Regions from separate parts of the Cellulosimicrobium sp. CpK407 genome, predicted to be linked through region 1. Evidence: riboswitches for the same ligand, from Rfam matches in the RefSeq annotation. Region 1 holds a riboswitch; the other holds the start of a gene.

Region 1 (7,913 bases):
GGGAGCACCTCGTCCTGGACGAACTGCCGGACGCGCTGCTGGTGGGCGCGGTCCTCCTCGGTCGCGTCGGCGAACGCGCCGGCGTAGTCGAGGTCGAGCGGGGTCGCGAGGTCGTAGGTGGGCTCGGTGACTCCGGGCATGATCGGGGTGGTAGGCATCGGTGCTCCCCTGGGAGGGCGGCTGGGGTCGGTCGTGCGCGACCGGCTCCGGCGCGGGTTCCCGGGTGCGGGGCCCGGCGTCGGCGGCGGCCTCTCCCATAGTGCAGCGATACCCGGTATCAGTCAATCTGAGACGGCGTATCGCACCGGATCCACGGCGCCGTGCGATCTCGCGACCTCCGTCCTACCGTCGAGAGATGGCACTCGACCTGTTCGTGACGATGCACGTGCGCGACCACGACCCGGCGCGCGACTGGTACGTGCGCCTGCTCGGGTCGGCCCCGACGTTCGTCGCGACGCCCACCGAGTCCGTGTGGGAGCTCGCCGAGCGCCGGTGGCTCGTCGTCGAGCAGGTGCCCGAGCACGCCGGCCACGGCGTCGTCACGGTGTTCCGCGACGACGTCGACGCGTTCCTCGCTGCGGCCTCGGGCCGGGGCATCGAGCCGGACCGCCGCGAGACCTACGACGGCGGGGTCGTGAAGACCGTGTTCCGCGACCCCGACGGCAACGAGATCGGGCTCAGCGGCGCGCTCCCGTCGTCGTAGGGTGCGTGCGTGACGACGCCGGCCGACCGGGTGACCTGGGACGACGACGCCTCCGCGGGCGCGTGGATCGCGCCGCGCCTCGGGGAGTTCGGCCCGCGCGTCGACGGCACGGTCCCGCGCGGCTACGCGGCGTACGCGTGCGTCCCGCACCCGGGCTGGGACGACGACGTCACGCTCGCGACGCAGACCGACGCCCTGGCTGCGGCGCTCGCGCCCTTCACCGGCGACCAGCCCGTGCACCTCGCCCTGTGGACGGGCCACGCGTTCCTCTACGACCACGGCGCGGACCCGCGGACCGGCTCGGGCGTCGCGCCGCTCGTCGGGTGGCCCGAGGACGAGCCGCGGCCGACCGCCGCGGAGATCGAGCGCGCGGTCGCCGAGGCGTGGGAGCAGCTCGCGCCGACGCTCGTCGAGCGCCCGGCCGCGCCGATGCTCCTGCTCCCGCACCGCGAGTACCACCTGTGGACGGGGACCCTCGCCGACGTCGGCGCGTTCCGCGACCACGAGCAGCCGCCCAACCTGTGGTGGCCCGAGGACCGGTCGTGGTTCGTCGGGACCGAGATCGACGCCGCCGCGACCTACGTGGGCGGGAGCGACGCGCTCGTCGAGGCGCTGTGCACGGACCCGGCGCTGCGCGCGAGCCGCGCCGCGCCGTCGGACCGGATGCTGTTCGAGGACTGACCCGCGGCTGACCCGGCCGCAGGCACCCGGGTCAGGCGGGCGCGCCTGCCGCCTCGGCCTCGGCCGTCGCGCGCCGGTTGACGCGCCACCACACGAAGAACCCGACGAGCGTGAACGCGCCGTAGAACACGTACATGAACGCGGACGCGTAGAACCCGGCCGAGATCAGCAGCGGCACGCCCACGACGTCCACCGCGACCCAGATCAGCCAGAACTCGACCCAACCCTTGGCCATGCCGTACGTCGCGAGCAGCGAGCCCATGAAGATCCACGCGTCGGCCCAGACGGGCTCGTACGACTCGAGCGCCCGGAACAGGGGCGTGAGCAGCGCCGTCCCGCCGACGAGCGCGACGAGGAGGAACGCGCGCTGGCGCCACGACGCCCAGCGCGGCACGACGGCGACGCCGTGGCTGTCGGCGTCGGTCTCGCCGAGCCGGGCCTGGGTCCGGCGCCACTGCACCCACCCGTACACCGACACGACGACGAACATGACCTGCCGCCCGGCCTGGCCGAGCAGGTTGACGGGGTTGGGCGTCGCGAAGACCGCGCCGAGGAACACCGTGAGCAGCAGCAGGTTGCCGACGATGCCCACCGGCCACGCCCACACCTTGCGCCGCATGCCGCCCAGCGCCGACGCCAGGCCGAACCCGTTGCCCACGATCTCGCGCCACAGCAGGTGCTGGTCGCCGATCGTCAGCTGCGCGTCGAACAGCGCGTGGATCAGGTCCATCGGATGTCCTCGTCCTCCCGGGCACGCGTGCTCCGGGGTGAGGGCGGGCGGCGGGGCCGGGCCACGAGGGCCCGACGGCGTCGCTCACCACGGCGAGGCCGAGCCCCGTCGCGCGGGCTCGCGAGAGCCCGGCCGAGGACGGCGGCGCCGCACGTGCTTCCTCCCATCCGGACTGTCACCGTCGGTCCTGGAGTTCCACCAGGTCAACCGCGCGTGGGCGCGGGTCGCGGACTGTCACCGCCGGCTCGGAATTGCACCGACCCCGGAGCACGTTCGTGCGTACTGCGTTCTGCAACCGCCGATGCTACCGGCGCATTCCCCGACGCCGCGCCGATCGGTCACTCGATACGCGACATCGGCACATCCGACCGAGGTCGGCAGTCGCGATGACCGAACTCGGCAGAAGCTGCCGATCTCAGCTGGTCACGCGAGCGCGTCGCGGACGGCGCGCGCGACGTCGTCCGCGACGCCCTGCGCGTCCGCGTCGGCGTCCACCACGGTCACGACGACGCGGCGCGCCGTGGGCGTGCCGTCCCCGCTGCGCTCCTGGGCGGCGCCGTCGGGCGCGGCGTACCGGCCGACGGCGGCGCGGCGCAGGTCCGCGAACGCCTCCTCGAGCTGGGGGCGCAGGTCCTGGTCGGGGGAGCGCAGCCACCGGCGCAGGAGCGCGTTGTGGACGGCGACGACCGACGCGGCGAACGCGATGGACGCGGTCGACCGGCGCTCGTCCGGCGGGAGCGCGTCGCGCAGGTACGCGGTGAAGGCGCGCTCGTAGCGGTGCGTCGTGACGAGCTCGCGGTCGCGCAGCGCCGGCACCTGCTGGAGGAGCTGCCACCGCGCGAGCGACGTCTCCCGCTGCCCGACGTGGTGGTCGAACACGAGCCGCGCCGCGCGGCAGACCTCGACGTACGGGTCGACGGCGGGGTCCGGCGTGAGGCGGCCCTCCGCGTCGGGCACGGGCCGCGTCGCGGCGAGCATGACGACGACCTCGTCGAGCAGGAGCTCGTGGTCCGCGAAGACCACGTCCTCCTTGGAGCCGTAGCGGCGGAAGAAGGTGGCGCGGCTGACCTGGGCGGCGTCGGCGATCTCCTCGACGGTCGTCTGCTCGTACCCCTTGCGGGTGAAGAGCTCGATCGCTGCGTCGACGGCCTGGGCGTGGGTGCGGCTGCGGACGTCGGTCATGCACCGGACGGTACACCGGTCCCGCTCGCGCGCCCCTTCCGGCCGAGCGCCGGCGCTCCCTGCAGTCGTCCCCCGGGCCCGAAGGCCCGCACTCGGCCGTGGCGACCCCGTGCGGCCGCCGGCTGGACGTTGGCCGGGCGCGTGCCGTGGGCAGCGGCGCCCGTGGTTCGACGGTAGACCTCCCGAGCGTCCGCGTCGATGGGCGGAGGGGCTGAAAACGGTGGCCGTCCACAGGCTGCGTGGCCGTCCACAATCCCGGTGCCCTGCCCGGCGTCGGATGACACCATGGCGCCCATGCTCGTGACCCTCGCCGCGACGGCGACCCCGGGGACGCTCGACGACGCCACCGACCTCGGGTTCCTGCTGCACAAGCACCCGGACCGTGCCCAGGTGTTCGACCTGCCCGTGGGCCGCGCGCACGTGTTCTACCCCGAGGCGACGGCGGCGCGGTGCGAGGTCGCGCTGCTGCTCGAGGTCGACCCGGTCGGGATCGTGCGGAACAAGCGCTTCGGTGGCGGCGACGCCTTCGCCCTCGCGCAGTACGTCAACGACCGGCCGTACGCCGCCTCGTCGATGGTCGCCGTCGCGCTGGGCAAGGTGTTCGCGACGGCCATGGCGGGGCGGTGCGACGCCCGGCCCGAGCTGCCGGACGTCGAGCTCCCGCTGGACGTGCACGTCCCGTCCCTGCCCTGCCGCGGTGGGCCCGACCTGGCGCGCCGGCTCTTCGAGCCGCTGGGCTGGCACGTGACGGCGACCGCGGAGCCGCTCGACCCGGCCGTCCCGGCGTGGGGCGCCTCGCGGTACGTCGACCTGCGCCTGCGCGGCACGCGACGGCTCGCCGACGCGCTCGCGCAGCTCTACGTGCTGCTGCCCGTGCTCGACGACGCGAAGCACTACTGGGTGTCCACGGACGAGGTGGACAAGCTCGTGCGCGCGGGCGGCGGCTGGCTCGCCGACCACCCCGAGCGCGCGCGGATCCTGCGCCGCTACCTCGCGCACCAGCGCCGCTACGTCGAGGACGCGACGGCGCGCCTCGCCGCGCTCGACGGCGCCGCGCCCGCGGACGTGGCCGAGCCCGACGGCGAGGTCTCGCCCGACGGCGCGACGTCACCCGGGGCGGACGTGCCGGAGCCGCCGCTCGCCCGGCAGCGCGCGGACGCGGTGCTCGGGGTGCTGCACGAGGTCGGCGCGCGGACCGTCGTCGACCTCGGCTGCGGCGAGGGCATGCTCCTGCGCCGGCTCGCCGCCGACCGGACGTTCACGCGCGTCCTCGGCACCGACGTCTCCGCGCGCGAGCTCGAGCGCGCGGCCGCCCGGCTGCGCCTGCACGAGGCGAGCGACGCCGAGCGCGAGCGCGTGCGCCTGCTCCAGTCGTCCCTCACGTACACCGACGACAGGCTCACGGGGTTCGACGCCGCGGTCCTCATGGAGGTCGTCGAGCACGTGGACCCGTCGCGCCTCGACGCGCTGGCGCACGCGGTGCTGGGGCACGCGCGGCCGCGCACCGTCGTCGTCACGACGCCCAACGCGGAGTACAACGTGCACTACCCGAACCTGCTCGACGGGCCGGGCGGGAGCCGGGTGCGGCACCCCGACCACCGGTTCGAGTGGACGCGCGCCGAGCTGCGCGCGTGGGCGGGCGACGCCGCGGAGCGGTACGGGTACGCGGTCGAGCACCGCGACGTCGGACCGCTCGCGCCGGACGTCGGGGCGCCCACGCAGCTGGTGGTCCTCACGCTCGTGCCGGAGGGGGCCGTCGTGCACGACGCGCCGACCGCGGCAGGAGCCGACACGCGCGAGGGGGAGGAGGCCCGATGAGCGAGCGGACGACATCGCGGACGAGCGAGCCCGCGGCCGAGAACACGACGGAGCACGCGGCCGAGAGCGCGGGAGCGACGCGCGACCTGCGCGTCCCCGCGTCGAGCCTCGTGGTGCTCGTCGGCGTCTCCGGCTCGGGGAAGTCGACGTTCGCGCGCGAGCACTTCGGCCCGTACGAGACGGTGTCGTCGGACGTGTGCCGCGGCCTCGTGTCGAACGACGAGAACGACCAGGCGGCCACGAAGGCCGCCTTCGAGGTGCTCGAGACCATCGTGTCGAAGCGGCTCGAGGCGAACCTGCTCACCGTCGTCGACGCGACGAACGTGCAGCGCGAGGCCCGCAAGACCCTCGTCGCCCTCGCGCGCGCCCACGACGTGCTGCCCGTCGCGATCGTCCTCGACGTGCCCGAGAAGGTCGCGGTCGAGCGCAACGCGGCGTGTGCGGACCGCAGGTTCGGCGCGCACGTCGTGACGCGTCAGCGCGCGGCGCTGCGGTCGTCGCTCAAGAGCCTGCAGCGCGAGGGCTTCCGCACCGTGCACGTGCTGCGCGGGGAGGAGGAGGTCGCGGCCGCGCGGGTCGTGCGCACGCCGCTGCTCACCGACCGTAGCGACGAGCACGGCCCGTTCGACGCGATCGGCGACGTGCACGGCTGCCTCGACGAGCTGGTGACGCTCCTCGGCGAGCTGGGCTACGCCGTCGTGCGCGACGACGCGGGCCGGCCCGTCGACGCCGCGCACCCCGCGGGGCGGCGGGCGATCTTCCTCGGCGACCTCGTGGACCGCGGTCCCGACTCCCCGGGCGTGCTCCGCCTCGCGATGGGCATGGTCCGGTCCGGCCGCGCGCTCGCGGTGCCGGGCAACCACGAGCACAAGCTCGTGCGCGCGCTCGGTGGGCGCGACGTCAAGGTCTCCCACGGCCTGGAGACGACGCTCGCCCAGCTCGCCGAAGAGCCCGAGGAGTTCCGCCGCGAGGTCGCGGAGTTCTGCCGCGACCTCGTCTCCCACCTCGTGCTCGACGACGGGCGCCTCGTGGTCGCGCACGCGGGTCTCAAGGAGTCCTACCAGGGCCGGGCGTCCGGGCGGGTGCGCAGCTTCGCGCTCTACGGCGACACCACGGGCGAGACCGACGAGTTCGGGCTGCCCGTGCGCTACCCCTGGGCGGACGACTACCGCGGTCGCGCCATGGTCCTGTACGGGCACACGCCGACGCCCGAGGCCGAGTGGGTCAACAACACGATGTGCCTCGACACGGGGTGCGTGTTCGGCGGAAGGCTGTCTGCGCTGCGCTACCCGGAGAAGGAGGTGGTGCAGGTCCCGGCCGCGCGCGAGTACTACGCGCCGGCGCGCCCGTTCCTGCCGGAGCGCTCGGACGGCGCGCCGGTGCGCGAGCCCGACCTGCTCTCCGTCGCCGACGTGCTCGGGCGGCGCGCCGTCGAGACCGCGACGCACGGGCGCTTGACCGTCGGCGAGGAGCAGGCGGCGGGGGCGCTGGAGGTCATGAGCCGGTTCGCCGTCGACCCGCGGCTGCTGCTGTACCTGCCGCCGACCATGAGCCCGGTCGCGACCTCGACCCTGCCCGGCCTGCTCGAGCACCCCGACGGCGCGTTCGCCGCGTACGCGCGCGACGGCGTCGACCGGGTCGTGTGCGAGGAGAAGCACATGGGGTCGCGCGCGGTGCTGCTCGTCGCGCGCGACTCGGGGTCGGCGGACGGGTCGCGCGTCGTCGCGGAGCGGTTCGGGGTCGACGCGCCCGGCGCGGTGCACACCCGCACCGGGCGGTCGTTCTTCGACGAGCCGACGGCGGCGCTGCTGCTCGGGCGCGTCGCCGCGGCCCTCGACGCGGCCGGGACGTGGGACGCTCTCGGCGCCGACTGGGTGCTGCTCGACGCCGAGGTGCTGCCGTGGTCGCTCAAGGCCGACCAGCTCCTGCGCGACCAGTACGCGAGCGTCGGGGCGGCCGCACGGGCGGTCATGCCCGCGGCCCTGGCGGCCCTCGCCGCGGCGGAGGCGCGGGGCGTCGACGTGGGCGACCTCCGGCGTCGGACCGCGCGGCGGTCGACCGACGCCGAACTGTTCGTCGAGGCGTACCGGCGCTACCGCTGGGACACGGGCGCGGCCGTGGACGGCGACGCCGCGCCCGACCCGCTGCGCGGCGTGCAGGTCGCGCCGTTCCAGGTGCTCGCGAGCGGGACGTCCGCGCGAGCCGGGTCCGCGGAGTCGGCCGGCACGACGTACGCCGAGCGAGACCACCTGTGGCACCTCGACGTCGCGGACCGGCTCGTCGCGGCGGACCCGGCGCTGTTCCGCACGACGCGGCGCGTCGTCGTCGACCTCGCCGACGACGCGTCGCGCACCGAGGGGACGGCCTGGTGGGAGGAGCTCACGGCGGCCGGCGGCGAGGGCATGGTGGTCAAGCCGGTCGCCAACCTCGTGCGGCGCCGGGGCGCTCCCGGGAAGGGCGGCGGGCTCGTGCAGCCGGGGCTCAAGGTCCGCGGCCGGGAGTACCTGCGCATCATCTACGGCCCCGAGTACACCGAGGAGCGCAACCTCGAACGGCTGCGCGAGCGGTCGCTCGGTCGCAAGCGGTCCCTCGCGCTGCGGGAGTACGCGCTCGGCCTCGAGGCGCTGGACCGGGTGGCGCGCGGCGAGCCGACCTGGCGCGTCCACGAGCCGGTGTTCGCGGTGCTGGCGCTGGAGTCGGAGCCCGTCGACCCGCGACTGTGACGGCGACGACGGCGGGAGGCGTGCGGGGCGTCAGCCGCCCATGAAGGCGTTCATCGCGAGGACGGAGAAGAGGACC
Region 2 (7,913 bases), on a different contig from region 1:
TCGGTACGCGGGCTTCGGGCGCCATGCGGACGCGTAGGCGTAGCCAGCGACCACCGGGTGGCCCGTGCCGTCCGGACCTGGCGGCCCGTCGACCTCGGCGACGAGGAACGGCAGGCCGCGAGCGGTGACGTCGTCGAGCTTGCGCTCCCACGCGGGGACGTCCCAGACCTCCTCCTCGAACGTCACGCACGTGTCGCGGACGAACGGCGCGGCGATCGCGGCGACGCGGCCGAGGTCGGCCCGCGTGGCGGCGCGCACCCGGACGCCCGCGGGGACCGGTGTCGGCCCTTTCGGCCCTGTCGGCCCTGTCGGCGCAGGTGGGCGTCGGGTGCCGGGGGAGGGGAGGCTGCTCACGGGACGAGCCTACGAGCGTCGGGGGCGGGCGGAGGCACCCTAGGCTGGAGCCATGGCAGCCCTCATCGCACCGAGCATCCTGTCCGCCGACTTCGCGAACCTCGAGCGCGACCTGAACGCCATCTCGACGGCGGACTACGCGCACGTCGACGTCATGGACAACCACTTCGTGCCGAACCTCACGCTCGGGCTGCCGGTGTTCGAGCGCCTGGCGCAGGTGTCGCCGGTGCCGATCGACGCGCACCTCATGATCGAGGACCCGGACCGCTGGGCGCCGGCGTACGCGGAGGCGGGTGCCGCGTCGGTGACGTTCCACGCCGAGGCCGCTGCCGCCCCTGTGCGGCTCGCACGCGAGCTCCGGCGCCTCGGGTCCCGTGCAGGCCTCGCGCTGCGCCCTGCGACGCCCGTGGAGCCCTTCCTGGACCTCCTGGCGGAGGTCGACATGATCCTCGTCATGACGGTCGAGCCGGGCTTCGGCGGGCAGTCGTTCATCGACGGGACCCTCCCGAAGATCCGACGGGCGCGCGAGGCCGTGAGCGAGTCCGGGCTGGACGTGTGGATCCAGGTCGACGGGGGAGTGTCGCGCACGACCATCGAGCGGGCGGCCGACGCGGGGGCCAACGTCTTCGTCGCCGGGTCGGCGGTGTACGGGGCGGAGAGCGTGCCGGGTGAGATCCAGGCGCTGCGCGAGCTGGCGGAGGCGTCGGCGCACGCACACTGACGACCGGCCGAGAGGGAGCCCGCACCTCGGGCTCCCTCTCTCGTAGCGACAAAAATAGTGTGCCAAGCGGTCATGACGACCCCGACCTACCGAGGCCGGTCACCACACAGCACGGAGGGGAGGGGTCGTTCGGTCACGTCTGCTCGGCAGGCGGACAGGCAGGCCCCGGGGAATGCGCGAGTAGCATGCTCGGTTGGAAGCAGCAGTACGCACGAACGTGCTCCGGGGTCGGTGCAATTCCGAGCCGGCGGTGACAGTCCGCGACCCGCGCCCACGCGCGGTTGACCTGGTGGAACTCCAGGACCGACGGTGACAGTCCGGATGGGAGGAAGCACGTGCGGCGCGGCCACGCCTGGGCGTGGTGCTCCGGCGACCCGTCGGAGCACCCGTCCGTGACGGCGACGGCCTCGCCGTGGTGAGCGACGCCGTCGGGCCCGTCCAGGCCTGACCCCGCCGCCCGCCCTCACCCCGGAGCACGCGTGCCCGGGAGGAGGACGATGGGCGAGCACCCCAGGACCCTGACGATCGACGCCGCGATGACGCGCGCGCTCGAGCTCGCGGGACGCGGACCCGCGCACGGACCCAACCCCCGGGTCGGCTGCGTCCTGCTGGGGCCCGCCCCGCACGGCCCTGCCCTGCCCGACGGCGCCGCGCCCGACTCGGTGGACCCGCACCCGCGGCCGGTCCTCGCCGAGGGATACCACCGAGGTGCGGGGACGCCGCACGCCGAGGCCGCCGCCCTCGCGGACGCCCGGGCGCGCGGCGTCGACGTCACCGGCGCGACCGCCGTCGTGACGCTCGAGCCGTGCGCCCACACCGGCCGCACGGGGCCGTGCGCGGACGCGCTCGTGGCCGCGGGGGTGGCCGAGGTCGTGCACGCCGTCGACGACCCGAACCCCGTGGCGACGGGTGGTGCGCACCGCCTGCGCGCGGCCGGGGTGCGCGTCGTGCGCGGCCTGCGCGCCGCCGAGGGCGAGGAGCTCCTCCGGGTGTGGCTGACGTCCGTGCGACGCGGTACGCCGTACGTGACGCTCAAGACGGCGACGACGCTCGACGGGTACGTCGCGGCCGAGGACGGCACGAGCCGCTGGATCACCGGGCCGGCGGCCCGCGAGCACGCGCACCGCGTGCGCGCCGAGGTCGACGCGATCGTCGTCGGCACGGGCACGCTCCTCACGGACGACCCGGCGCTCACCGCACGGGTGCGCACGCACGACGCCGCGAGCGCCGAGGCCCTCGCGGCGCACCAGCCCCTGCGGGTCGTCGTCGGGCTGCGGGGGATCCCGCCGGCGGCGCGCGTGCGCGGGGAGGGCGGCGAGCTGCTGCACCTGCTGACGCGCGACGTCGGGCACGTGCTGGAACGGCTCGGGGAGCGCGAGGTGCGGCACGTGCTCGTGGAGGGCGGCCCGACGCTCGCGACGGCATTCCTCGCGGCGGGCGTGGTGGACGAGCTGCACGCGTACGTGGCCCCGGTGCTGCTGGGGAGCGGTCGGCGGGTCGTGGACGGGCTGGGCGTGGCGACGATCGCCGACGCGCACCGGTTCCGCACGGTCGAGGTGAGGCGGGTCGGGGACGACGCGCTGGTGGTGTCCAGGACGAGCACGGAAGGACGGGTCGGCTGATGTTCACGGGGATCGTGGAGGAGATCGGGAAGGTTCGGGACGTCGGGTTCCCGGGCGGCGAGGGAGCGGATGCGGTGCTCACGGTGGAGGGGCCGCTCGCCACGTCGGACGCGGCGCCGGGGGACTCGATCGCGGTCAACGGGGTGTGCCTGACGGTGACGGGCCTGGGCGGCGACGGGTCGTTCACGGCGGACGTGATGCCGGAGTCGCTGCGCCGGACCGCCCTGGGCGACCTCGTGGTGGGCTCGCCGGTGAACCTGGAGCGTGCGGTGCGGGCGGATGCGCGGCTGGGGGGTCACGTGGTGCAGGGGCACGTGGACGGTGTGGGGACGCTGGTGAGCCGCGACCCGGGCGAGCGCTGGGACGACCTGGTGTTCTCGGCGCCTGCGGGCTTGACGCGGTACGTCGCGGAGAAGGGCTCGATCGCGGTGAGCGGGGTGTCGCTGACGGTGACGCGGGTGGACGACGAGACGTTCGGCGTCTCCCTCATCCCGACGACGCTCGAAGCGACGATCCTCGGCGGGCTCGTCCCGGGCGACCGGGTGAACCTCGAGGTGGACGTGCTCGCGAAGTACGTCGAGCGCCTGCTCCAGTCGGGCTCCGGTGCCGGCACCACCTCCGGGAGCGCGTCGTGACGGGCGGACGCGCGCCGTCCGCGAGCGCCGCCGTGCCGGAGGGGTCGGGGGGTGTGCGCCTGGGGTCGGTCGAGGAGGCGCTGGCGGAGATCCGGGCGGGGCGGCCGGTGCTGGTGGCGGACTCGCCGGACCGGGAGAACGAGGCGGACGTGGTGTTCGCGGCGCAGGGGGTGTCGGCGGAGTGGGTGGCGTGGACGATCCGGCACTCGTCGGGGTACCTGTGCGCGCCGATGCCGGCGTCGCGGGCGGACGCGCTGGAGCTGCCGTTGATGGTGCCGCACAGCCAGGACCCGCGGCGCACGGCGTACACGGTGACGGTGGACGCGGCGACGGGGGTGACGACGGGGATCTCGGCGGAGGACCGGGCGCGGACGTTGCGGGTGCTGGCGGACCCGGCGTCGGGTCCGGTGGACCTGATCCGGCCGGGTCACGTGCTGCCGTTGCGGGCGGTGCCGGGGGGTGTGCTGCACCGTGCGGGGCACACGGAGGCGGCGGTGGACCTGGTGCGCCTGGCGGGGAGGGGCGAGGTCGGGGGCATCGCGGAGCTGGTGCACGACGACGGGACGATGATGCGGCTGGGGGACGCGGCGGCCCTGGCGGAGCGTGACGGGCTGGTGCTCCTCACGATCGCGGACCTGGTGGCGTGGCGGCGCGTGCACGACCCGGCACCGGCGGCGGCTGTGGAGGTGCCGGACCGTGAGGCGCTGGCGCGGCGGGTGCACCGGACCGCCTCGGCGGATCTTCCGACGGCGCACGGCCGGTTCCGCGTGATCGGGTACCGGGACCTGCGGACGGGTGCGGAGCACGTGGCTCTCGTCCCTGCCGTCGACCCGGTCCGTACGGCGGACCGCGATGAGGTGGGTGCGGAGGCCGCGAGCGCCGTCGGGCCCGACGGCGTCCCGGTGGTGCGGGTGCACTCGGAGTGCCTGACGGGGGACGCGTTCGGGTCGTTGCGGTGCGACTGCGGTCCGCAGCTGCAGGCGGCGATGGGGCGGGTCGCGGCGGAGGGCGGTGCGGTGGTGTACCTGCGGGGGCACGAGGGGCGCGGCATCGGGCTGCTGGCGAAGATCGGGGCGTACGAGCTCCAGGACGCGGGTCTGGACACGGTGCAGGCGAACCTGGAGCTGGGGTGGCCGGTGGACCGCAGGGAGTACGGGGCGGCGGCGGCGATCCTGGCGGACCTGGGGCTGTCGCGGGTGCGGTTGCTGACGAACAACCCGGCGAAGGTGACGGGGCTGGTGGCCTCGGGCATCGACGTGGTGGGGACGGAGCGGATCGAGGTGGGTCACGGTGAGCACAACCGGGCGTACCTGGTGACGAAGAAGGTGGCGATGGGTCATCTGCTGGACACGGTGGCAGTCCCGGACGGGGCTGCCCGGGGAGGGCCGGACGACGGGTCCGGTGCCGAGGAGTCGAAGGAGGACGAGGGATGAGCGGGGCAGGTGCGCCGTCGATCAGCGTGGACGGGTCGGGGCTGCGGGTGACGGTGGTCGCGGCGAGCTGGCACACGGAGGTGATGGACGGGTTGCTGGCGGGTGCGCGCCGGGCGTTGGCGGCGGCGAGCGTGTCGCACGTGAGCGTGGTGCGGGTGCCGGGGTCGTTCGAGCTGCCGGTGGCGGCGGCGCGCGCGGTGGAGCACGGCGCGGACGCGGTGGTGGCGCTGGGGGTGGTGATCCGTGGGGGGACGCCGCACTTCGAGTACGTGTGCCAGGCGGCGACGTCGGGTCTGACGGACGTGAGCGTGCGGACGGGGGTGCCGGTGGGGTTCGGCGTGCTGACGTGCGACGACGAGCAGCAGGCGCTGGACCGGGCGGGGCTGGAGGGGTCGCGCGAGGACAAGGGTGCGGAGGCCGCGGAGGCGGCGGTCGCGACGGTGGTGGCGCTGCGCGACCTGTGACGGACCGGGTCGGGGCGTGCCCGCTGGGCGGACCGCGCCCCGGCCCTGCCCGGGCGGCGGATACCCTGGGCGCGTGAAGACGTTCGAGTCCCTGTTCGCGGAGCTGTCCGAGAAGGCCACGACGCGACCTGCCGGTTCCGGCACGGTCGCGGAGCTGGACGCCGGCGTGCACGCGATCGGGAAGAAGGTGGTCGAGGAGGCCGCCGAGGTGTGGATGGCCGCCGAGTACGAGGGCGACGTGAAGACGGCGGAGGAGATCTCCCAGCTCCTCTACCACCTGCAGGTCCTCATGCTGGCGAAGGGTCTGAGCCTGCAGGACGTGTACGAGCATCTGTGAGCGGCCGTGCCGGTGAGCGTCCCCGCTCCCGGCCGCGAGCGCCGCTCGCCCCTCGCTCGTCCCTGCTGTTCCCCGCTCCTTGCCCGATCCCCTGAACGAAGGTCCTGTCATGCTGCGTATCGCCGTCCCCAACAAGGGGTCCCTGTCCGAGCCCGCCGTCGAGATGCTGCGCGAGGCGGGGTACCGCCAGCGTCGTGACTCGCGCGAGCTGGTGCTGGCCGACCCGGACAACGACGTCGAGTTCTTCTTCCTGCGCCCGCGCGACATCGCGGTGTACGTGGGGTCGGGCACGGTCGACGTGGGGATCACGGGCCGCGACCTGCTGCTGGACTCGGGCGCGGACGCGGTGGAGCACATGCAGCTCGGGTTCGGGGGGTCGACGTTCCGGTACGCGGCCCCGGCGGGCACGGTGACATCGCTGGAGCAGGTGCAGGGGCTGCGCGTCGCGACGTCGTACGAGGTGCTGGTCGAAGGGCACCTGCGCTCGCACGGCGTGGAGGCCACGGTCGTGCACCTGGACGGCGCGGTGGAGTCGGCGGTGCAGCTCGGGGTGGCGGACGTCGTCGCGGACGTCGTCTCGACGGGCACGACGCTGCGGGGCGCGGGCCTGGAGGTGTTCGGCGACCCGATCCTCGTGTCGGAGGCGGTGCTGATCCGTCCGCGCGCGGTCGCGGAGGCGGACGTCCCGGCGGGGGTCGAGGTGCTGAGCCGGCGCCTGCAGGGCGTGCTCACGGCGCGCCAGTACGTCCTCATGGACTACGACGTGCCGGTGTCGCTCGTGGAGCGTGCGGTCGCGATCACGCCGGGCCTGGAGTCGCCGACGGTGTCGCCGCTGCACGACCGCGACTGGGCGGCGGTGCGGGCGATGGTGCGTCGCGACCAGACGAACCAGGTCATGGACGCCCTGTACGACGTGGGTGCGCGTGCGATCCTCGTCACCCGGATCCACGCGTCCCGCCTCTGACACCGCTCGCCCCGGGGCGCGGCGCCGGTGGGCGTCGTGCGGGTGTGAGACGGTGGCGGCATGAGCACCGACCCGTTCCCTGATCCTGGCCTGCCGGGGGAGCGCCACGACGACCCCTACCGGCCGTTCCGGCCCCGGTTCGGCCTGGTGTCGGCGTGGGCGACGGGTGTCGTCGTGGTCGGCGGGTGCGTCGTCGTCGGGCTGTCGGCGACGGGCCCGCTCGGCACGTCGTGGGTGAACCGCCTCTCGCTGGCCGCGTTCGCCCTGTTCGCGGCGTGGCTGCTGTGGCGCCTGGGGGGCGTGCACGCCGTCCCGACGCGCGAGGGGCTGCGGGTGCGCAACGTCATCTACACGCGCGAGCTCGAGTGGGCGCAGGTCGTGTCCGTCCGGTTCGGCTCCGGCGACGCGTGGGTGCGCCTGGACCTTGCGGACGGGTCGACGCTCGCCGTCATGGGGATCCAACGGGCCGACGGCGCGCGCGGGGACGCGGAGGCGCGCCGCCTGGCGGCACTGGTCCAGGCGCACGGCGAGGCGCACGAGGGCCCGCGCACCTGACGCGCGACGGCACAGGGGCAGAACACGGACGGCCCCGGATCCAGCGGATCCGGGGCCGTCCCTCTGCTCGCGTCGCCGACGGCGACGCGGGTGCGTCAGTACGCCGTGCGATGACGGGGCTTGCGCTCGCCCCGGTCGTCGGCGCGGTCGAAGCGGTCGCGACGCTCGTCGCGACGGCCCGACGGGCCGTGACCGCCGCGCGGGCCGCGCGAGGCGGGCGCGCCCTCGTCCACGCGGATGCGCAGCGCCTTCCCGGCGACCCGGGCACGGGAGATGCGGTCCATGGTCTCCGCGTCGAGCGGCGCGGTGATGTCCACGAGGGAGAACGACGGGAAGATGTCGATCTTGCCGACGTCCGACCCGGCCAGGCCGGCCTCGTTCGTCAGCGCGCCGACGATCCCGCCGGGCATCACGCCGTCCTTGTGGCCCACGGACAGGCGGTAGCGGGTCCCGACGGCGTCGCGGCGGATGCCGCGCGTGCCGTCGCCCTCGCGGCGGCCCGACGCGCGCTCGCCGCGCGGGCGCTCGCCCGTGCGCTCGGTGCGGCGTGCCTTCGCCTGCTCGCGCGCGGCGGCGCGCTCGGCCTCGAACCGCTCCTGCTCCTCGCGGGCGCGGGGGCCGTCGTCGCCGACCGCGAGCGCCGCCATGGCCGCCGCGAGGTCGACCGGGTCGACGTCGTGCTCGGCGAGGAAGGTGCGCACCATGTCGGCGTACATGGACAGGCGGCCGGCCTCCTGGCGGGCCGGGACCTGGCCGAGGAGGGTGCGGACCTTGTGCGCGGACACGTCCGCGGGGGAGGGGATCTCGATCTCCTGCAGCGGGGTGCGG

Evidence for each region. Region 1 has a riboswitch for FMN ahead of pnuC (nicotinamide riboside transporter PnuC). Riboswitches for the same ligand answer to the same signal wherever they lie in the genome.
Region 2: linked by a shared signal. The riboswitch ahead of ribD (bifunctional diaminohydroxyphosphoribosylaminopyrimidine deaminase/5-amino-6-(5-phosphoribosylamino)uracil reductase RibD) and the one ahead of pnuC (nicotinamide riboside transporter PnuC) in region 1 are both predicted to bind FMN.

Annotation. Positions count from the first base shown of each region.
Region 1 covers NZ_JBGNYC010000006.1:19,351-27,263, forward strand. Annotated here, with positions in the region: gene ABWU78_RS04385 (acyl-CoA dehydrogenase family protein) at 1-158, opposite strand, end outside; gene ABWU78_RS04390 (VOC family protein) at 356-703, shown strand; gene ABWU78_RS04395 (hypothetical protein) at 713-1,384, shown strand; gene pnuC (nicotinamide riboside transporter PnuC) at 1,416-2,114, opposite strand; FMN riboswitch at 2,265-2,388, opposite strand; gene ABWU78_RS04405 (TetR/AcrR family transcriptional regulator) at 2,538-3,296, opposite strand; gene ABWU78_RS04410 (3' terminal RNA ribose 2'-O-methyltransferase Hen1) at 3,591-5,114, shown strand; gene ABWU78_RS04415 (polynucleotide kinase-phosphatase) at 5,111-7,837, shown strand; gene ABWU78_RS04420 (hypothetical protein) at 7,868-7,913, opposite strand, start outside.
Region 2 covers NZ_JBGNYC010000002.1:118,841-126,753, reverse strand. Annotated here, with positions in the region: gene ABWU78_RS01705 (GNAT family N-acetyltransferase) at 1-258, opposite strand, end outside; gene rpe (ribulose-phosphate 3-epimerase) at 407-1,075, shown strand; FMN riboswitch at 1,290-1,413, shown strand; gene ribD (bifunctional diaminohydroxyphosphoribosylaminopyrimidine deaminase/5-amino-6-(5-phosphoribosylamino)uracil reductase RibD) at 1,573-2,697, shown strand; gene ABWU78_RS01690 (riboflavin synthase) at 2,697-3,332, shown strand; gene ribB (3,4-dihydroxy-2-butanone-4-phosphate synthase) at 3,386-4,765, shown strand; gene ribH (6,7-dimethyl-8-ribityllumazine synthase) at 4,762-5,229, shown strand; gene ABWU78_RS01675 (phosphoribosyl-ATP diphosphatase) at 5,303-5,566, shown strand; gene hisG (ATP phosphoribosyltransferase) at 5,676-6,530, shown strand; gene ABWU78_RS01665 (PH domain-containing protein) at 6,591-7,085, shown strand; gene ABWU78_RS01660 (DEAD/DEAH box helicase) at 7,181-7,913, opposite strand, start outside.